Regions from separate parts of the Pseudoalteromonas sp. P1-7a genome, predicted to be linked through region 1. Evidence: riboswitches for the same ligand, from Rfam matches in the RefSeq annotation. Region 1 holds a riboswitch; the other holds the start of a gene.
The links. A riboswitch is a leader RNA that binds a small molecule or an ion and turns the genes downstream of it on or off. The one in region 1 is predicted to bind cobalamin.
Positions count from the first base shown of each region.

Region 1 (5,090 bases):
GACTACAAAGAAACCTTTCCACAGTTTTTGGTCAGCATAGATAAAAACAAAGCCGCTGATTTAGGTGTATCGGTATCAGATGTAGGCACAACCCTTGAAACCATGTTAGGTCAGCGCCGCGTAACCACCTTTATTGACCGCGGTGAAGAATACGATGTAATTTTAAAAGGCACGAAGCAAGACTTTACAAACCCTACAGATATTTCAAATATTTACCTTAAATCGCGCAGTGGTGAGCTTGTTCCGCTAGATAGCCTTATCAGCTTAAAAGAAGAAGCAACAGCATCACGCTTAAACCGTTATAACCGTATGCGTGCTATTACACTTAGCGCTAACCTTGCAGAGGGCTATACGCTTGAACAAGCACTTAACTTTTTAAACAAAGTAGCCGCAGAGGAAAACGACAGCGATGGCGCAGTAGATTACAAAGGTGAATCGCAGTTATTTTACGAAGGCGCATCAGCTATGACCTATGTGTTTGTGCTTGCACTGACTGTGACCTTTTTAGTTTTAGCGGCGCAATTTGAAAGCTTTATCCACCCGTTTGTAATTATGCTTACGGTCCCCCTTGGCTTAATGGGCGCTATGTTTGGCCTATGGGCCACAGGTCTTACACTCAATATTTACAGTCAAATTGGTATTGTAATGCTGATAGGATTAAGCGCTAAAAATGGTATTTTAATAGTCGAATTTACCAACCAACTGCGCGATAAGGGCATTGAATTTAGCGAGGCTATTTTGCAAGCGGCCACTCAACGCCTGCGCCCAATAATAATGACCTCTCTGACCACAGTAATGAGCGCGGTGCCTTTAGTATTAGCATCGGGCCCAGGCGCAGAAAGTCGCATGGTAATTGGTGTGGTGGTATTTACAGGCGTTATAGTATCAACATTACTAACACTGTATGTTGTCCCTACAGCGTACTATGCCCTAGCTCGCAACACACAATCGCCCGAGTTTTTGCAGCAAAAATTAAATAAGCAAGCCGACTCTCACCCGCTAAAAGACAGCGAAGAAACTTAACTGAGCTTAGACTGCGCCGTAACTTGCTGTTGCGGCGCAATCAATTTATGCTCGCTGTAATACTGCAACATACATAATTAGGACAACTTATGAGCACATCAACACAACTAGCAACATTTGGTGGAGGCTGTTTTTGGTGTATAGACGCCGCATTCAGGCGTGTAAAGGGTGTACTTAATGTCAGCTCAGGTTACACTGGCGGCAATACCGACAACCCCACATATAAATCGGTTTGCTCAGGTACAACAGGTCATGCTGAGGTTGTTCAACTGGAGTTTGACAGCGATGTAGTGAGCTTTGAAACCCTGCTTAGCATGTTTTTTACCTTACACGATGCCACACAATTAAATCGCCAAGGTAACGATATTGGCACACAGTATAGAAGTGTTGTTTATTACCACAACGATGCACAATTAAAGCAAACCAATGAGATGATAGCCCAGCTACAAAATCATATTAGCGAGCCAATAGTGACAGAGGTTAGCCCTGCTACAACGTATTACCCTGCAGAGCATTATCATCAAGATTACTACAACGAAAACCCACAGCAAGGTTACTGTAGTATTTTAATAGCACCTAAATTACACAAGTTTGAAACTGTATTTAAAGCGTTTTTAGCTGACTAGCTAATTTGCGTTGTTAAATTGATTCTAAACACACATTAAAAAGCCCGATATAAATCGGGCTTTTGTATATTAAAAAACGCTATTAAAACTGATAGCTTGCCCCTGCAAAAAAGCGGCGCTCTGGGGTGTTGTAGTAATATATTTCACCGCTTGTAAAGTCAGCTCTTGAGTCAACCACATTGTAATCTCTGTCAAATAAGTTCTCTACACGAAGCGACAACTCAATACTATCGTTTAGCTGATAGTTGCCTGCTAGGTTCCAAAGTGTATACGATCCTAGGCGCGTTACTGCCCCCTCGCGATCACTGCGGTATTGCACATCAATGCGAGCATCAAAATCTCCAAACTGCTTCGCGATTTCCCAATTAACAGTACGCTTGGCAACATTGCGTAGCTCATCGCCGGTTTCTTTATTTTCAGCACTTAAGTACGCAAAATTAAAGCGGCTATCAAACCCAAAAATTTGCTGAGCAAGGCTAAACTCAACCCCTTCATAGCGAGCTTCGTTTATATTAGCTAATGCAAAGTTTGCATCGTAATCAATTTTATCTTCGATATCGTTTCTAAAAATTGCAACATCGACTTGTGCACTGTCAAAATTAACATTAACACCAAGTTCGCGGTTTGTTGATTTTTCAGGTTGCAGGTCCGTATTACCAAAATTTGGGTAGTATAAATCGTTAAACGTAGGTGCTTTAAAACCCGTGCTTTGACTAATTCTAAATGTTGAATTTTCAGATAAATGATAACCGGCCGCCGCAGTATAGGTTGTTTCATCGCCAAACTGTTCATCGTCGTCTTGGCGAAGAGTTAAATTGGCAAGCACAGTATCGGTGTCGTAGTAAGCCCCAACAAACACAGCTAATACATCGCGGCTATCTTCATCAAAAGCTTGAGAACTGTGTGATACATCATCCTTATACCAATTAACGCCGCCGCTAATATTAAGCGTATTAGTTAAACGGTATTGGCCGTTGTAATCTACTTGCGAACGTTTAGTAATAAACGTACTGGTTGTTGGCCCACCTGTAGAAAAATCTACATACGTGCTGTCAGAATCATCCGTTGCAAAAGCAACCTCAAGAGCATGAGATTGGTTAGTGTAGTTTTTGCTCCACTTCGCCGACAGTTGATAGTTTTTAAAGTCCCCTCTTTCAACTGTGCTCGAGGCAGGGCTAAAGCTGCTATCATAATCTGCGTAACCTTCGCTGTACTGACCTAGTAGCTTAAAATTACCATAGTGAGCGTCAGCATAATTGACTTTAAAACCTAGATTCTTATTTTCATAACCATCGTCATCTGGGGCAACACCTTGCAGCGCGTCAAAGCCATCTGTTTTTTCAAAACCGGCGTTAAAAGCGCTAGTTACATCAGCCGATTTAACAGAGCCCGCAAGCTGGTAGTTTTGATAGGCATTAGAGCCAAATGTGGCATCAAGGGAGGTATTGCTCGCTTCGCGCGTTATTATATTAATAACACCAGCTAAGGCGTCTGAGCCATAAACAGCGGCACGCGATCCTTTTATGATCTCGATTCGCTCAATACTATTTAGCGGCACATTACTTAGTGCTTTTTGGCCAAGTGTGGCTGAGCCCGTGCGAACGCCATCAATTAAAATTAACGTATCGCCAGAACCTGTACCACGTAAAGATACGCCCGACGTTTGGCCAAAGCCCCCATTAGGATTAATTTGAAAACCCACTTGTGTGCTTAGTAAGGTTGGTAAATCGCGTACACTGCTTTTGTCTATTTGTTCTCGACTGATAACATTAACGCTTGCTAAAACATTATTTATTGATTGTTCAAATTTATTAGCGGTAACAGTGATTTTTTCAATTGGATTTTCTGAAGCAGAGACAGAAAAAGACAACGCAGCCGAGATAGCAACGCCGAGAGTTGTTTTATTTAGCATGATGTTCCTTATCTTTGCCCACCGCAAAGATTTAAGTAAGTAAGATTACTTCAAGGCCGGTCTCCGGACTCAGTAAACACATAAATGCGTTAATACTTTACCGTTGCGGGGGCAGTGTTGGGATTGCTTTTGTCATAAAGGCTCACCAACTTCCCGATTATCTTGCTGTTAGTTTTAATACTTTAAACCCTGTATTTAGCAACCAGCAAGCACCTTGAAAATAGGCGGTTATTGTGAGCAGTTTGTTTACAAATGTCAACGGACGTCTATATAGCTAAAAGTTAAATTAATTGTTTTGTGTAAAGCTAGAGGTTATGCCATATGAGCTTAAAAGCGCGGTGATTTTTGGTTTTATTTCGGGCGCATTTAAAAGCTTATCCATTTGTTTTACCGAAATTTTACTGCGCGAAGGGTTAACTAAAAAGTGAGTATCGTATATAGCATCTGGTGTATTGCTCCTATAAAGTAGGTCCATATTAAAAATGTTATTCTTTTTAAAATATTGATAAGCAATATTGTTTATAACCCCTACATCTGCTCGCTTTAATAGCAGCATTTTTACAACGTTAAACTCATCAATTGTTAAACTAACTTGGTGTTCTTCACTTAAATATTGTGCATCAGTTTTAAAATCAGCAAAACGATAGGAATACCCCAATACCCCCGCTTTTGTTAAAGCATGTAAATCATTGAAATAGCTTTGCTTTTGGGTGTTCTGTGCTAACGTATACAGCTCATTTTTAGCAATAACATAAAAGCTCGTTTCCTGTAAGGCGTTTCTTGCTCCCTCGGGCACCCATTGCTTAGCCATTAAAAACAACACATCAAACTCACCCCACTCCACCCACTTTTTGAGCCTTTTTACAGGCAAAGAGTTAAGCGTAAATTTATAGTCATTTTGAGAATCATTGAGTATTTTAATAAACTCTGGAGCTACTCCTTGCTCTTTTTCAGCATTAATAATAATTGGAAAGTAACCGTCCTCTACCAACACATCTACATTTATTGGCTTAGCATAACTAAACTTACTGCACACAATGAACATTATAAAAATAAAAAACTTAAGCATTTAAAGCCTTTAACAGTCACTATTAAGTAATATTGATATTAAGAATAGCCTAATATACGCAACTGCGTGCTAAGCAGGTTTAATAATGCATTTAAATAATGTTAAAAAAGTATGGAAGCACAGTAGAGTGATTTTACGCAGGTAAAAGGGGTTTAGGGTTGCGAGTAAATAAAGGCTGTAATTAGGGCGGGGTAAAATGTGTGGCTATTACATTTAATAACCACACATTTAAATTTTCACTTTAAAATACTAATGGCAGGACTTAGCTAATTAATCGCGAAAGTTTTTAAACTGGAAAGGCTGACCTAAATCTGCAGTGCGAACGACTTGCATAGCGGCTTGTAAATCGTCACGCTTTTTACCCGTCACACGTACTTCTTCACCTTGAATAGCAGCTTGTACTTTTACTTTTGAGTCTTTAATGGCTTTAACTACTTTTTTAGCCATGTCTTTTTCGATG
Region 1 covers NZ_LKDU01000024.1:7,044-12,133, forward strand. Annotated here, with positions in the region: gene AN389_RS14140 (efflux RND transporter permease subunit) at 1-1,023, shown strand, start outside; gene msrA (peptide-methionine (S)-S-oxide reductase MsrA) at 1,113-1,649, shown strand; gene AN389_RS14150 (TonB-dependent receptor domain-containing protein) at 1,732-3,561, opposite strand; cobalamin riboswitch at 3,598-3,761, opposite strand; gene AN389_RS14155 (hypothetical protein) at 3,848-4,630, opposite strand; gene AN389_RS14160 (YajQ family cyclic di-GMP-binding protein) at 4,901-5,090, opposite strand, start outside.

Region 2 (5,090 bases), on a different contig from region 1:
ATGGTGGCGTGTGTCACTTTATTATCTATTGCAACGGCATCTTCGGCATCAAGGGCTAGGTCATGCAAGTAGGGCAGCACCCCAAGCACAGGTTTTTTCGTATAGCGCTCAAGCCAATCTAGCCCACTTTGCAATAAGCTGATATCGCCTCTAAAGCGGTTTATAACAAAGACTTTTACGCGCGCTTGCTCAGATTCGCTTAGCAGCGCAAGTGTGCCCACTAAATGCGCAAACACACCGCCTTTGTCTATATCGGCAATAATAATGACAGGGCAATCTACCGCTTCTGCGTACCCCATATTGGCAATGTCGTTTTCGCGAAGGTTTATTTCTGCAGGGCTGCCTGCGCCCTCAACCAATAATAAATCGAACTGTTTAGCTAGGCGTTTATGCGAGGCAAGCACCGCATCCATCGCCACTTTTTTGTAGTCGTGATAGTTGCTCGCTTCCATATTACTAATGGCTTTGCCATGAATAATAACTTGTGCGCCCGTATCGCTATTTGGTTTAAGTAATATAGGATTAAAGTCGTTTTGAGGCTCTACATTAGCCGCTATTGCTTGCAAAGCTTGCGCTCGGCCTATTTCGCCGCCTTCTTTCGTAACCGCGCTATTAAGCGCCATATTTTGCGGTTTAAAAGGCGCAACCGTTACACCTCGCTTTGCAAATACTCTGCAAAGCGCAGCGACTAAGGTGCTTTTTCCGGCATCTGACGTAGTGCCTTGAATCATTAAGGTTTTCATCCGCCCTATGCCTTTGTTTTTCTAAAAAAGAGCAAGCTTAGAAAAAATACGCTACCCATAGCTGCTGTAATCACCCCTACAGGGAGCTCTTGGTTTTTAAGTAATGAGCGCGAAAGCACATCGACCCACACCATAAACGTGCCACCCACTAAGCTTGTGATGAGTAAGCCAGCAGTACTGCCTTGAGATATAAAAAAGCGCACTATGTGCGGCACCATTAAACCTACAAAACCAATACCGCCACATAAGGCCACCAGCACGGCCGTTATTAAGGAGCTCAATACCAGCATAAAAATTCTAAACCGGTGCACACGCACCCCAAGCGTTATGGCGCTTTCATCGCCAAGAAGCAGCGCATTTAACTGTCTTTTAAAGCTCAGCATAAAGCCAATACACACCACTATAACCATACATGGCAACCATAACGTGGCCCATTGTGCGCGGGCAAAGCTACCTAACGTCCAAAATAAAATACCAGCCACTGCTTGCGGGTCGCTCCAATACAACAATAAACTGGTAAATGCGCTAAATAAAAACGACAGCGCCACACCTGCTAACAACATAGACTCTACGTGCGTATTTTTTTGCCGCCCAGCAATAAGTATCAATAAGCCCATAGCTAAAAAGCTCCCTAATAAGGCAGCAGTCGATAACATAAACCCAGCACTTATACCTGTCACAGCCATAAGCAGTACAACCCCAAACGACGCACCTGACGATATACCAAATAAGTATGGATCGGCGAGCGGGTTACGAGTAACCGTTTGCAAAATAAGCCCAGCAATAGCCAAACCTGCGCCCGCCATAAAGGCAAGTAAAGTACGGGGCAACCTAAGCTCATAAATAATACGTGCGTTAAGCGAGCCCTCCCCTGCCGATAAAACTCCGGTGAACACATCACTAAACGGTGTATCTGCTGCGCCAAAGCTCAGTGCACTAAAAAGGCTGCCCAGTGCAATTAATGAGGCAGCTATAAAAATAGTCCACGGGTTTATGTTTGTTATATCCATTTAATTAATAGCCATAAAAGTAAGTAATATGAGGAATAGTTTGGCCATTTTCTGTGCGCTGCGGGTGGCTGGTTACGTGCGCACATACCCCAAAAACATCTGCTAGCATCTCTTCACTAAGTACCTGCTCAGGCGAGCCTGTATGTGTTATTTTGCCTTTATTAATAACCACCAGTTCATCGCACATAGCAGCTGCTAAATTTAAATCATGAAATGAGGCAAACACAGTGACCCCTAGCGATTTTGCTAATTCCATCACTTGTATTTGGTATTTAACATCCAAATGGCTGGTTGGCTCATCCATAATGAGTAATTGCGGTTGTTGCACTATGGCGCGGGCAATTAATGCTCGTTGCTTTTCGCCCCCCGAAAGTGATTCAAAATTTTGCTTACACTGCTGCTCAAGCCCTACGGTTTTTATTGCCTGTGTAATTTTTTGTTTGTCGCTGTGGGTGGTGGCGCTAAATAGTGGTTTATGAGGCGTAAGCCCAAGGGCAACCACATCAAATAACGTTAGGTTAAATTGAGCAGGCGTTTCTTGCAGAACGACAGCAACATATTTTGCGTAATCTTCACTTTTAAGCTGCCAAATATCCTGCTGATTAAAAGTAATTTTGCCTGTGGTGGGTTTATTAAAGCGATACAAACAGCGCAGTAAGCTCGACTTACCCGCCCCATTTGGGCCTATTAAGCCAATAAATTTACCCTTTGTTATAGGCAAATTAATAGTGTTTAAAATGGCGTGATTATCAACTTCCCACGACACATTTTGAATGTCTAATAAAGGCGTGTTTGGCGCTAATGTAGTTTGCAAAGTGAGTCCTTTAAAAACGCGCACTCACTAAGACACCACTAAAAAAATAGTGCACTAATAAAATGAGTTTACCCGCTCGTTAAAATATTTTATTCATTTGTATCTGACTTAAAGCACGGTGCTCATTACAGTTACGGGAATAGTTGAGGAATTTCACCCCATTCCAAATGAGCGTCTATTATGGGCGGGTAAGTAAATAATTTAAAGCAAAAAAACCGCGCTCAAAGGAGCGCGGTTAAAAAGGGAGCGTTTTAACTAATTTAGCGAATAGTTAAAACTTGTATTCCATACCTAAGCCAACGTAATCTTGGTCAACATTGTTGTCCATATCAAAGCTTGAGTAAAAACCAAATACTTTAATGTTTTTATTAAACTTATGATCAACACCTACAGAAACTGCCGTTTTGTCATCACTATCATCAAAGTCCATTGCTTGGTACTGCACTTTAAACGTGTTTTTACCCATGCTGTAGGCTGCGTTTAATAAGTAGCCATCCGCTTCTGCGCTACCGTCTACTTTTTCTTGAGTTTGGTACATAGCGCCTAATTTAAAGCTCTCTACTTTACCTTGGATTGACGCACGCACTACATCGTAGCCATTTACTTCGCTATCGGCTGCAACCGAGGCGTAAACCGCACTCTTTTTAAGTGCAGCGTCACCGTAGGTAACCGCCATTGAATAACCGTTATCTGCATCTACGTCATCTTCGGCAATAAATGTAGCAAGTACTTTAAAACCTTCGTAGCTTTTAGATGTATAAGTGATTGAATCACCCAAGCGGTTTTCACCTTTAAAGACGTTTTTAATATCGCCTTCAAGATCATTAAATAAATCTAATTTGCCTTGTGATTGCTTAAGTGCCGTATCGTTACGACCCACAACAACTTGACCATAAGCACCTTTTAAACCTACGTATTGGTTGCGTGCAGAAATATTGTCGTCGTTATCACCTTTAGAGTCAGCGTCAGATACATCAACTTGAAACTCAAACTTATAAACCGCTTCTAATCCATCTGTGATCTTTTCAGATCCCTTTAGGCCAAAGCGAGATGCATTACTTTTAATTTCAGTGAAAGACCCTTCACCGTCATCAGATGATTGCACAGTAACATTCGCTTTACCGTAAACATCAACATCTGCAAACGCACTAAAAGATAAACCACTTACTAGAGCAATACATAAGCTCGATTTTACAAAATTCATGTTATTTCCTCGATAATCACAAAACTAATTTTTTAAAACAGCTGCAGTTTGTCATCGTTAAATGACAGATATATTACAAAGGAAACATTTTTGTCTTTTTATTTTAATAAAAGTGTCTAAATCCTGAAAACAAACTGACATGAATATTTAATAAACAAAATTGTACCCACTCAATCTCACTAAAAATAATAGTCGGTATTTAGTGTTCATCAATAGGCTGATGAGCATTTATTTTAGGTAATAAGTTAATCAAGGTTTCTATTAACTCTTTTTGTTCGTTGTCTCTGTGGTAGGCCACAAAAATATCACGCGAGGTATGTTCAACATCTTTTACATGGAACAGCTCACCCTTTTCTAAATGAGATTCAACAAGCACCTCGGGTATAAACGCACTGCCACCACACTGAATAATTAAATCAAGCGCGATACGCCCCGTACTGGTTCTAAAATAAGGAGGCGTTTTACCCGTAAATTGACGCGCATGCCACAGCGAAAAAGTAGTGCCCCAATCAACATATACATATTGGTTATCAAAAAAGTTTTCGTTAGTTGCTGTGTCATAGCCACTGACAGGAATAATTGGTAGCTCGCAAATTCGCTCAACCACAAGCTCATCCACTTTAGGTGGGTCAAATAAAATGGCTAAATCAAGCGTCCGCTCTAATAATAACCGTGTGCTTTCTTGCTGGGCTTTAACCTCTGCAACTAGCGACACCCCAGGCATAGCCGACACTATATTAGTAATGCCAAATTGTAAAAAGGCATCCCATATATTGGGTGTCCCTGCTAAGCTTATTTGCTTGTGCATGTTATCGGCCAATGCCACATCCACTTTGGCACGCTGCATGCCGGTGATGATCATTTTAGCATGCGGAAGCAATCTCTCTCCTGGCGCCGTTAATTGAATATTGTTCCGCTGACGAATAAACAAGTTTACACCCAGCCCCTGCTCTAATTGACGAATGCGGAAGCTGACTGCCGATTGAGTGATGTATAGGTTTTCAGCCGCTTTACCAAAATGACGCGTGCGCACAACCTCTACAAATGTTTTTAATAAATCTATATCCAATTTTTTATCCTCACGATAAAAATAACTTGTTTAATAAATTGTCAAACTTGCATCATACTCCAGCAATAAACAGGGTATGAGGATACAGTTATGAGCAACGATATTTCACTACTTCGCCAAGCGTTTGTTAGCCAGCGTCAATTTTATGATGATCAAAACTTTCCTCGCGGGTTTAGCCGCAGCGGAAACTTTACCTTATTAGAAGCCAGTATATTAGAGCAACATGGCGTAATACTAAAAGGGCTTTATA
Region 2 covers NZ_LKDU01000030.1:25,923-31,012, reverse strand. Annotated here, with positions in the region: gene AN389_RS16090 (cobyric acid synthase) at 1-743, opposite strand, end outside; gene AN389_RS16085 (iron ABC transporter permease) at 749-1,753, opposite strand; gene AN389_RS16080 (ABC transporter ATP-binding protein) at 1,758-2,567, opposite strand; cobalamin riboswitch at 2,646-2,782, opposite strand; gene AN389_RS16075 (porin) at 2,839-3,771, opposite strand; gene AN389_RS16070 (LysR family transcriptional regulator) at 3,971-4,840, opposite strand; gene AN389_RS16065 (DUF413 domain-containing protein) at 4,931-5,090, shown strand, end outside.
Region 2: linked by a shared signal. The riboswitch ahead of AN389_RS16080 (ABC transporter ATP-binding protein) and the one ahead of AN389_RS14150 (TonB-dependent receptor domain-containing protein) in region 1 are both predicted to bind cobalamin.